DNA from 3 places in the Blautia sp. CGZ-1-C1 genome. Region 1 is predicted to be linked to each of the others. Evidence: riboswitches for the same ligand, from Rfam matches in the RefSeq annotation. Region 1 holds a riboswitch; each other region holds the start of a gene.

Region 1 (3,289 bases):
CATAACCAGATCCATCTGAAGCATTCCGGAAATAATAAACTGATTCCGGTCAGAAACCGACGCCACATACATCGCATCATTAATTGCCATCTCAGCTAAGAACAAATCATACAACTGTGTCTCAAAAATTCTGTTAGAAATCGCAACAATTCCATGATTATCCTTAAGAAATCCAAATGTCACTCCCAGATCAATTAACGGAGTTTCTCTCTTAAACGGAAAACTTACTCCTGAGAACAAAATACTCTGCATCATCTCTTTCAATTTAGGATAATCCAGCAATTTCTTCGTCATATCATCAAACAATGTGTTTGGCTCTTTTAATAACAATTTCACTGCTGCCAGAACTCCCTCTTTTGTCCATACCAACACATTTGTCAAAAATTCATCCGTTCCCAAAATCCGCTCATCCATAATCTGGCACATCCGCGAAACCAGATACGGATAACCACTTGTATAATCATAAATCAGCTGGCTGATTTTCCGAATATCCATTCCCGTCTGATGATCCTGCTCATATTCATTCAGCATGCTTTCAATATCTTTAACTGAAAAGCTCATATCCAGGCGAAAATCTACCGCAATATTCCATGGACTGTTATACTTCGATTCCTCCTGTGGATGCAGTTTTAGTTTTAAAGTTTTTACATCATGCACACCTGCCAGAACCACTGACTGAAATGTAGAATCCTTCCCCTGCTGCCATTTCAGATATTTCTCTCTCAGCAGTCCGAGAAAAGAAAGAAAAATCTGATTATCAGAACTTTTATCCACTTCATCTATCATCAAAACTATCTTTTTTCCACATGATTTACACAATGATGTGATTTTCATTCCAAGCGAACGCATTGGAAACTTTTCAGAAAGAGGGCTGATCCAGTCATTTACCGTTTTCTCCGCAACATTCTGTTCCCGAAGACATTCTCCAATATCAAGCACCAGTCCTTCTGCCAGACTGGTCAAAGATTCAAAATATTCATCTGCCGCCTCGAAACTCAAACTCAATACCAGATAATCTTCCCTGAGTTTTCTTTCCAGTAAAAATAAAGTCGTTGTTTTCCCATACTGCCGCGCACGGTTTATCGTGAAGTATTGTCCTTGTTCGATGTAATCTTTTGTGATGCGGTCAATTCTGTCACTGATATCTACCATATAGTTTTTCTCTGGAACACAAGTTCCTGTAATGCAAAATTTTTTCGCCATGACCGTATCCTCCTGACCTAGTTTACAGACCAGACGGATATACACAATCCGTCTTCGCTACTTGTTTGATTTGATTAAATTGTAACACGAACCAAAACCGGTTACAATCATCTCTCATTGACTTTTCCATACTGTTGTGTTACCCTAACAGCAGTAAAAAAATTTGCATATGGATAATAACAACGGGAGCCTGTGTGACAGGCTGAGAGGAAGATATATCTTCGACCGCACCTGATATGGATAATGCCAGCGTAGGGAATGTATGAATGAATCGAAATCTGCCAGTGTATTATTCCGGCAGATTTTTTATATTCTACAACTTAAGGAGGTTCACAATGAACACAGACAGAGCAAAAACATTCCGAATGGTTATGCTCGCCATGATGGTTGCCATCGGCGTAGTCATTTCACCAATTCTGAGAATCGAGGGAATGTGCCCGACCGCACACCTGATCAACATCGTCTGTTCCGTACTTCTGGGACCATGGTATTCACTTCTGTGTGCCACTCTCATCGGAATTATCCGTATGATGTTTATGGGTATCCCACCACTGGCACTGACAGGTGCCGTATTCGGTGCATTTTTATCCGGTGTTTTCTACCGCGCATCCCATGGAAAAATCATCTGCGCAGTGATCGGTGAAATCTTCGGAACCGGTATTATCGGTTCTCTGGTTTCCTATCCTGTCATGGCATTTCTTATGGGAAGAAGTGGACTGAACGCATTCTTTTACACACCAATGTTTCTGGCAGCAACCTGCATGGGCGGTACCATCGCCTACTTCTTCCTGAAAGCATTAAGCCACTCAGGAATGCTTGCCAAATTTCAGCAAAGCCTTGGAGCAAAAGTATATGATCGAAAATCAGACAAGAACCAGACAACTCACCAGAGCAGCACAGCCGCTGATTCACTGCATCACTAATCCGATTTCTATCCATGACTGTGCCAATATCATCCTGGCGGCAGGAGGCCGCCCAATCATGGCAGAACACCCTGCGGAAGTAGCCGAAATCACCAGCCACGCGCAGGCACTGGCATTAAACCTCGGTAACATCACCGATGCCCGTATGGAGTCCATGCCGAAGTCCTTAAAAACTGCTGGCATCATTCACATTCCAGTCATGCTCGATCTGGTAGGAACTGCATGTAGCACTCTTCGCTATGAATTTGCGCAAAAACTTATGAACATTCATATGCCAGAACTTCTAAAAGGAAATATGTCCGAACTCCTTGCGATGTCCGGACAGACCGCTCACGCGATCGGTATCGACGCAGGTACACAGGATACGCTCACAGACGCCAACCGTTCCCACCTGCTGGAACTCTTCCAGGAAAAAGCAGCTCAGTGGAACACCACACTCCTTATTACCGGAAAAGAAGATATGGTTGTCTCAGCCGACAAATGTACATTCATTATGCGCGGCACTCCTGCCATGTCGCAGATTACCGGAACCGGATGTATGCTTGGAATGATCTGTGCTACTTATCTGGCAGTTACCGATCCGTTCACTGCTGCCGTATCTGCTGCTACAGAATTTGGCATTGCCGGGGAAAAAGCAGAAAAAAACAGCTCCGGTCCCGGAAGTTTCCAGGTGGAACTGTTCGATCAGTTTTATAATCTTACACAGCAGGATATTTTTTAGCCGAATCAAGTAAGTCTCTCCGAATAAACTGCATAACAGTTATTCCGTGTAAAACTATGTATCGAAAGCAGCTTAAAAATACCCTCCTATTAAAAAAGTCCTTCCAGATGCTTCAGATAAATTCTTATCTCATTAATCTCGGAAGGACTTTTTCTTTTACTAAAATAAAAAATTTCTTATTCTATATGCTTTTATAACAATCAATCGGATATTCGCCATCCGCTTTCGCTACTTGATTCGGTTAAACTCTTGCTATTCTATTATATTTCTTAAGTATCTTACGCCTCCGCTCCACGCATCTTCGCCAACTCTCTTCTGGCAAACACAATCGCCAGCACAAATGCCGCAGCATCAGCAATCGGACCTGCATACATCACGCCATCAATTCCCATAAATAACGGGAAGATAACAATCAATGGCAACAGGAAAATTACCTGTCGTG
Region 2 (3,289 bases), on a different contig from region 1:
TCAGATTATATCCTGAGCAATAACAGGAAATTACAGAAATCCAACTCCGTTATGTTAAAATATTTTTAACATTAACGGAGTTTTTTTATTATTTTATCGTGTTAAAAAGGAGGTCTTTATCATGAAAGCAAGAAGTTTTAAAAAATTTTTCGTAAGTATCGCTCTTAGCGCAATTCTTACATTTTCATCCACCGCTGCTGTTTTTGCAGCAACTGCACAACTTTCACTGGCAGAACAGTCTGCAAATTCGATTCAGGAAGACACAGATACTCCTTCTGTTGATGATTCTGATGCGCAAGCGGCAGCGGCTTCCTATCTTACTTCTGGATCCGGTATCCAACAGGTTGCTGCCTCTGTAAATTCCATAACCGTTCAATGGAGTTCTGTTTCAAATGCTGATAAGTACGCTGTCAGTATCAGCAATTTTAATTCATCATCTTACCGATTTCTGGGATATGTCGGTAATACCCGAAATAAAGTCACGATAAATAAATTAAAAGCCGGTACTGCCTACAACATAAAACTTACTGCCTTAAATTCATCCGGAACAGCAATAAGCTCCCGCACAGCCGGATGCACAACACTTTATACCAGTGTAAATATTAAATCATCTTATGCTGCCGGAAATGGATATACTTTCAATATGGCTACTGTAAATCCTTCAAATTCCATCAGCGGATATAAAGTTATCTATCAAAGCTACGCTTCTAAAAAAGCTGTTACAAAGTACTTTAATACCAGATATTCCTTTACCCTGCCTATGTCCGGAACTGCATTTTATCAGGTGAAAATTTATCCGTACATCATTCTGAATAATAAACGTTATGTAAGTTCTTCAGCTACAATCAGATACGTTGCTACTGGTGTTACACTTCAGAAAGCGGGTAATACAAGCACTTCAATGTCTGTAAAATGGAATAGAATTTCCGGTGCAACAAACTATACTGTTTATATCAAATACCCGGGAAACAGTTCTTTCAAAAAAGTGAATACAACTACTTCCAACTCATTCACTCTTACAGGAATGAAAAAGAATTTCAAATATGGAATTAAAATAATTGCCAATAAAAAAGTCAAGAACAAAACATGGCATTCCTATGCTAAAGTATATAATATGTCTTTAGTTTGACCACTTTGGATCATGAATTGTTATTGACTTTCTCATATCAAAGTGTTACAATGTGAGCAATTAAGACAAGGGGTGCTTGTGTAAGCAGGCTGAGAGTAAGCTGTATCGCTTTAACCCATAACCTGATTTGGATAATGCCAACGTAGGGAAAGTTATAGTTCTTCCGGACTGCAGTATGCTTGTTGGCGTATTGCAGTCTTTCCTTTTTTATCCGAAAAAATCCAGGGAAATTCATAATAATATATAAAAAATATATTTCTTCGGATATTTTTACGTTCATATATTGTCATATAGATCACTTCCCCATCTTAATTATTACGACAGACCGGGGGCACCACTCTCTGTCACATCGCAAAAGTTTACCCGAAAACTTACGAATATGCGCAGGTGCAAGTCCCTGCTATATGCAGGAGGCGCAGTTCATTTAGAAGCCCACAGTGCAGGGCAAGGAGGAAAAAATGACACAGTACACAACACAGATGGACGCAGCGCGTCACGGAATCATCACACCGCAGATGGAAATCGTAGCAGAAAAAGAACATTTTGATGTGGAAGAATTAAGAGAACTGATTGCAAAAGGGCAGGTCATTATCCCATGCAATAAGAATCATAAATGCATCAGTCCAAGTGGTGTCGGTGCAAAACTGACTACTAAAATCAATGTAAATTTAGGTGTTTCCAGAGACTGGAAAGACGTTGATATGGAATATGAAAAGGTACATTCTGCAGTAGAAATGGGTGCAGAAGCAATCATGGATCTCAGCTCTTACGGTGACACCAGAAGCTTCCGCCGCAAACTCACTTCCGAATGTCCGGCAATGATTGGCACCGTTCCGATCTATGATGCAGTTGTATATTACCACAAAGCTCTTGGCAAAATCACATCCGAAGAGTGGATCGATATCGTTCGTATGCATGCAGAAGATGGTGTTGATTTCATGACTATCCATTGTGGTATGAATCGTGCAACTGCAGCACGTTTTAAGCAGAATAAACGTCTCATGAATATCGTTTCCAGAGGCGGTTCTATTATGTTCGCATGGATGGAAATGACAGGAAAAGAGAACCCATTCTATGAACATTTTGATGAAATTCTTGATATCTGCAGAGAGTACGATATCACCTTAAGTCTCGGTGATGCATGTCGTCCGGGATGTCTTGCTGATGCAACAGATACTGCCCAGATTGAAGAGCTGATCACTCTTGGCGAACTCACAAAACGTGCATGGGATAAAGATGTTCAGGTTATGATCGAGGGTCCTGGACATATGCCAATGAACCAGATCGCAGCCAATATGGAAATTCAGAAAACACTGTGCCATGGTGCTCCTTTCTATGTACTTGGACCGCTCGTAACAGATGTTGCTCCTGGATATGATCACATCACATCTGCAATCGGAGGAGCTATTGCTGCATATTCAGGAGCTGCATTCCTGTGCTATGTAACTCCTGCTGAGCATCTTCGTCTGCCAAATGCGGCTGATGTAAAAGAGGGTATTATTGCAGCTAAAATCGCAGCCCATGCAGCTGATATTGCAAAAGGAATTCCTGGTGCTGCCGATTGGGATTACAAGATGAGCGAAGCCAGAAAACGCCTTGACTGGGAAGAAATGTTCAAACTCAGCATGGATCCGGAGAAAGCAAGACGCTATCGTGCAGAAGCAAAGCCGGAAAAAGAAGATACCTGCAGTATGTGTGGTAACTTCTGTGCTGTAAAGAATACAAATCGTATTCTGGATGGAGAAATCGTTACTATTTTTGATGAATGATTCCTTCTTTTATCAGGAGGGGCTTGTACCCCTCCTGATAAAAGCCACATTTTCGAATTACTTTATTCATTAGTAATCGTCGAATAAATGTGGCTTTTATATTTCTATACACGCATAATTATATCTGAAAAATCCTTATTTTTTATCCATATGATTTTCCGTTTATATCACAGAAATAGTCCAAAACTAACACTCTCTTATTTAACCAGATCAAGTAAAATTTCTTCCATTTGTTTCAAATATTCATACAGCTTAATATGTTCTTTTACTATATTTTCATCATATCAGACATAATACACCCACCAGCAGCACCTCGTGCTATCACTTCAGATATCTGCTCTGTTCCTGGATGGATTCCACCTATTGCATACACCGGAATCGTCACAGAATC
Region 3 (3,289 bases), on a different contig from region 1:
AAAATGTTTTCTTGTTTCTATCTGTGCTGCCTGTGCAATCTCTTCCAGCAACGGCAATGCTGCCGGAGAAAGCAATGCCTGAAAATCTTCCAAAGTACGGTTATCATGCGCCAATGCCCTGCGCACATCTGCTTCTGTATATTTATCATAATCATATTCCTGCATTGCGGAGATTACCTGCTCCATTACATCTGACTCTTCCAGAACTTCCATTCCAGGAAGATATTTCATATGATCGATTCTGTTTTTTTTCATGTCCTCCAGAATCACTTCATTTACAATACTTTCATTAAAATGTTCCCCGTGTTCTGGAATTGTTTTTGTTTCTGCTTCCATCTTATATTTCCTCCAAATTTATGTAATATGTTATATATACTAAATAAAAATATCTTAATCATGAAGGAATCCCGTCAGCGGAGAAGATGCACTGCCGCCTTTGTCTAATGTACGGCCAAGACCAGACAGATAAGCACTTCTTCCTGCTTCAATAGCTTTCTTAAATGCTTCTGCCATCACCTGTACATCCCCGGCTGTTGCAATCGCAGTATTTGCCATTACTGCTGAAGCTCCCATCTCCATGGCTTCGCACGCCTGGGAAGGTCTTCCGATTCCTGCATCTACAATGATTGGAAGGTCAATCTCATCAATCAGAATCTGTATAAATTCTTTTGTGCAGAGACCTTTATTTGATCCAATCGGAGAACCCAGCGGCATGATACAGGCTGCTCCTGCGTTTACCAGATCTCTTGCAACATTTAAATCAGGATACATATATGGCATTACCACAAAGCCTTCTTTTGCAAGAATCTCTGTTGCTTTGATTGTCTCATAATTATCCGGAAGAAGATATTTAGAATCATGCATAACTTCAATCTTTACGAAATCTCCGCATCCGATCTCTCTTGATAATCTGGCGATACGGACTGCCTCCTGTGCATTTCTTGCTCCTGATGTGTTCGGAAGCAAGGTCACATTCTTTGGAATATAATCCAGAATATTTGCAAGTCCGCCTTCATTTGCGCGACGTAAAGCCAGTGTAATAATCTGTGCATCTGCTTTTTCGATACATGCTTTCACCAGATCCAGTGAAAATTTACCTGATCCCAGAATAAAACGGGAGGTAAATTCATGTCCTCCTAAAACTAATTTGTCCTCGTATTTCTTTTCATTATTTGTGTTTGCAATTGTACTCATTATTTATGTCCTTCTTTCCTGAAATATCATAGTTGTTTAACCGAATCAAGTAAGTCCCCTGCGGAGGTTGCGAAGAGCAATAAGCAGTGGGTGGGGACTTACTTGTATCAGCAGCTTCCGCCACCCATAAAGCTTACTATTTCCATTACGTCTCCATCCTTCAAAACAGTGCTCACATACTCTGTTTTTGGCAGAATTTCTTCATTTAACTCTACTGCGATCTGACTGATCACATATCCATTCTGTTCCAGATATTCTTTCACAGAAAATACACCCGGCAGTTCTTTTTTCGTTCCGTTTACTGTAAACATGTTCCTCTCCTTTCCCGGAAATAAATGGGAGTAAAACAGACATTTTTCCATATTTTCATATCAACGAAACAATATGGAAGAATTTCCAATAGTATAAAAAAGGAGTCCACAAAAGAATGTACCCGCGGTGGTGCACCCCTTCATGAACTCTGTTCACTCTCATTTTTCCAATATTCAATTCAAGTCTACCAACAAGTTGTTTTCTCTTGTTGATACACTATAGCAATTCCACAAAATAATGCAAATTGCTGTAGTTACTGTTCATTTTATATTCGGTAACTACTCCTGTTTCAGATAGATATCATATAGCCACATAAAAAAGGAGATACCAAAGTATCTCCCGTAAATTCACTATCATATACGTTCCTACGTTGGCATTATCCAAATCAGGTATAAGGGTCGAAGTTGATGACTTCCTCTCAGCCTGCTGTCACAAGCTCCCCTGTTCTTTTACAGTAATAAAGTATAATATTTTGCAGTCTACATGTCAACTACATTCTAAGTTTTTTATGAAACTCCTGCAGAGTATCTTTGAGACAGAAAATAAATAATGCCGCCACAGTGAGAAAACTAATCCCCGCACAGACAACCGAAGGATATACCAATCTCACAATTCCCGTCCATACAAGAACTATTGGAATCAGTCCCGCAACACCTGCCTGAACAAGATAAAACAGGTATTCTTCCCGTTCCAGACGGTTCACTTTTGCAATTACAGGAATGGAAAACTGTACCGCCAATGCCCCAAAAGGAAGAACAAAATCTACAGACCAGCCTCTCCATCCGATAAACCAATCCCAAAAAATTGCTATCACAGATATGATCAATAGCTGCCACATTTCATTCTTAAGAATGTTCCTTCTTTTAAAATATGCTACCATAACTACCAGCCAGGCACAGGCACATCCCGCACCTGCAAACCAGAACCAGTTTAACATACCGGCGGTCATAAAATTAATCATCCCACAGGCCACCGCTATCGCCAGACACAGAAAACTGAAAGTCTGAACAATTCTCTGGTTCTCTTTCTTCTCCAGTTTCTGTTTCTCTCCATATCCTGGAAATTCATTCTTCAGTTCCCGATGAGCAACTTGTTCTTCACCAAGCATTCTCTGAAAATTTCTCTGAATACTGTCATCCGGTATCTTGGAAGTAAATCCCAGAACCATTTCATCTCCATAAGAACAGGAACATATCTGGAGTGAATTGGGACTGGCAAATATCCCAAAATGCTGAATGTATTCTTTATACTCTTCCGGAAGACGGATAATACCAATATTAGAATAAACTGCAGTAATACTTCTGCTTCCCAGATTAGCGCCTATCATCAGGAAATATTTCTTAATCTCCAGCGGAACAGCTCTCACAAAAGGATTCTTTTCGATTCTTACATAGCCATTCATATGCATGGCAATTTTATCTTTCACAAGTTCCTGCTCAAACTGCCTTTTTACATCTGCTACTACTTCTTCAAAGGTTGTTGTTTCTGAAAATGTATATCCGACTTCAATCCAGCCAAAGAAGTTTGTCATGGACTGAGATGGAAAATAATTTCTCAGATTCACCGGTATCATTAATGTTACCGGTCGTTTCTGCTGGTTTTTCGGAATTTCTTCTCTGATAGAACATAACATCATTGCAGTTAACAATACTGTGATAGAAGCACCATAAGAACGCGCCTTCTGATGAATATCCTTCACCGAAAGAACCACCTCTGTGATATGCATATCTGAATGAACCAACTTCTCACCTTTCAGCTTCACTGCTGTCTCTTTCTTCTCTTT

Evidence for each region. A riboswitch is a leader RNA that binds a small molecule or an ion and turns the genes downstream of it on or off. The one in region 1 is predicted to bind thiamine pyrophosphate.
Region 2: linked by a shared signal. The riboswitch ahead of thiC (phosphomethylpyrimidine synthase ThiC) and the one ahead of thiW (energy coupling factor transporter S component ThiW) in region 1 are both predicted to bind thiamine pyrophosphate.
Region 3: linked by a shared signal. The riboswitch ahead of thiS (sulfur carrier protein ThiS) and the one ahead of thiW (energy coupling factor transporter S component ThiW) in region 1 are both predicted to bind thiamine pyrophosphate.

Annotation. Positions count from the first base shown of each region.
Region 1 is NZ_JBWLUT010000171.1:4,760-8,048, reverse strand. It holds gene AC058W_RS15695 (GxxExxY protein) at 1-1,203, opposite strand, end outside; TPP riboswitch at 1,376-1,479, shown strand; gene thiW (energy coupling factor transporter S component ThiW) at 1,539-2,126, shown strand; gene thiM (hydroxyethylthiazole kinase) at 2,056-2,847, shown strand; gene AC058W_RS15680 (MATE family efflux transporter) at 3,126-3,289, opposite strand, start outside.
Region 2 is NZ_JBWLUT010000061.1:21,550-24,838, forward strand. It holds gene AC058W_RS04545 (fibronectin type III domain-containing protein) at 122-1,129, shown strand; TPP riboswitch at 1,188-1,296, shown strand; gene thiC (phosphomethylpyrimidine synthase ThiC) at 1,588-2,898, shown strand; gene AC058W_RS04555 (thiamine phosphate synthase) at 3,167-3,289, opposite strand, start outside.
Region 3 is NZ_JBWLUT010000061.1:26,190-29,478, forward strand. It holds gene thiH (2-iminoacetate synthase ThiH) at 1-336, opposite strand, end outside; gene AC058W_RS04565 (thiazole synthase) at 391-1,194, opposite strand; gene thiS (sulfur carrier protein ThiS) at 1,302-1,505, opposite strand; TPP riboswitch at 1,851-1,959, opposite strand; gene AC058W_RS04575 (DUF6320 domain-containing protein) at 1,997-3,289, opposite strand, start outside.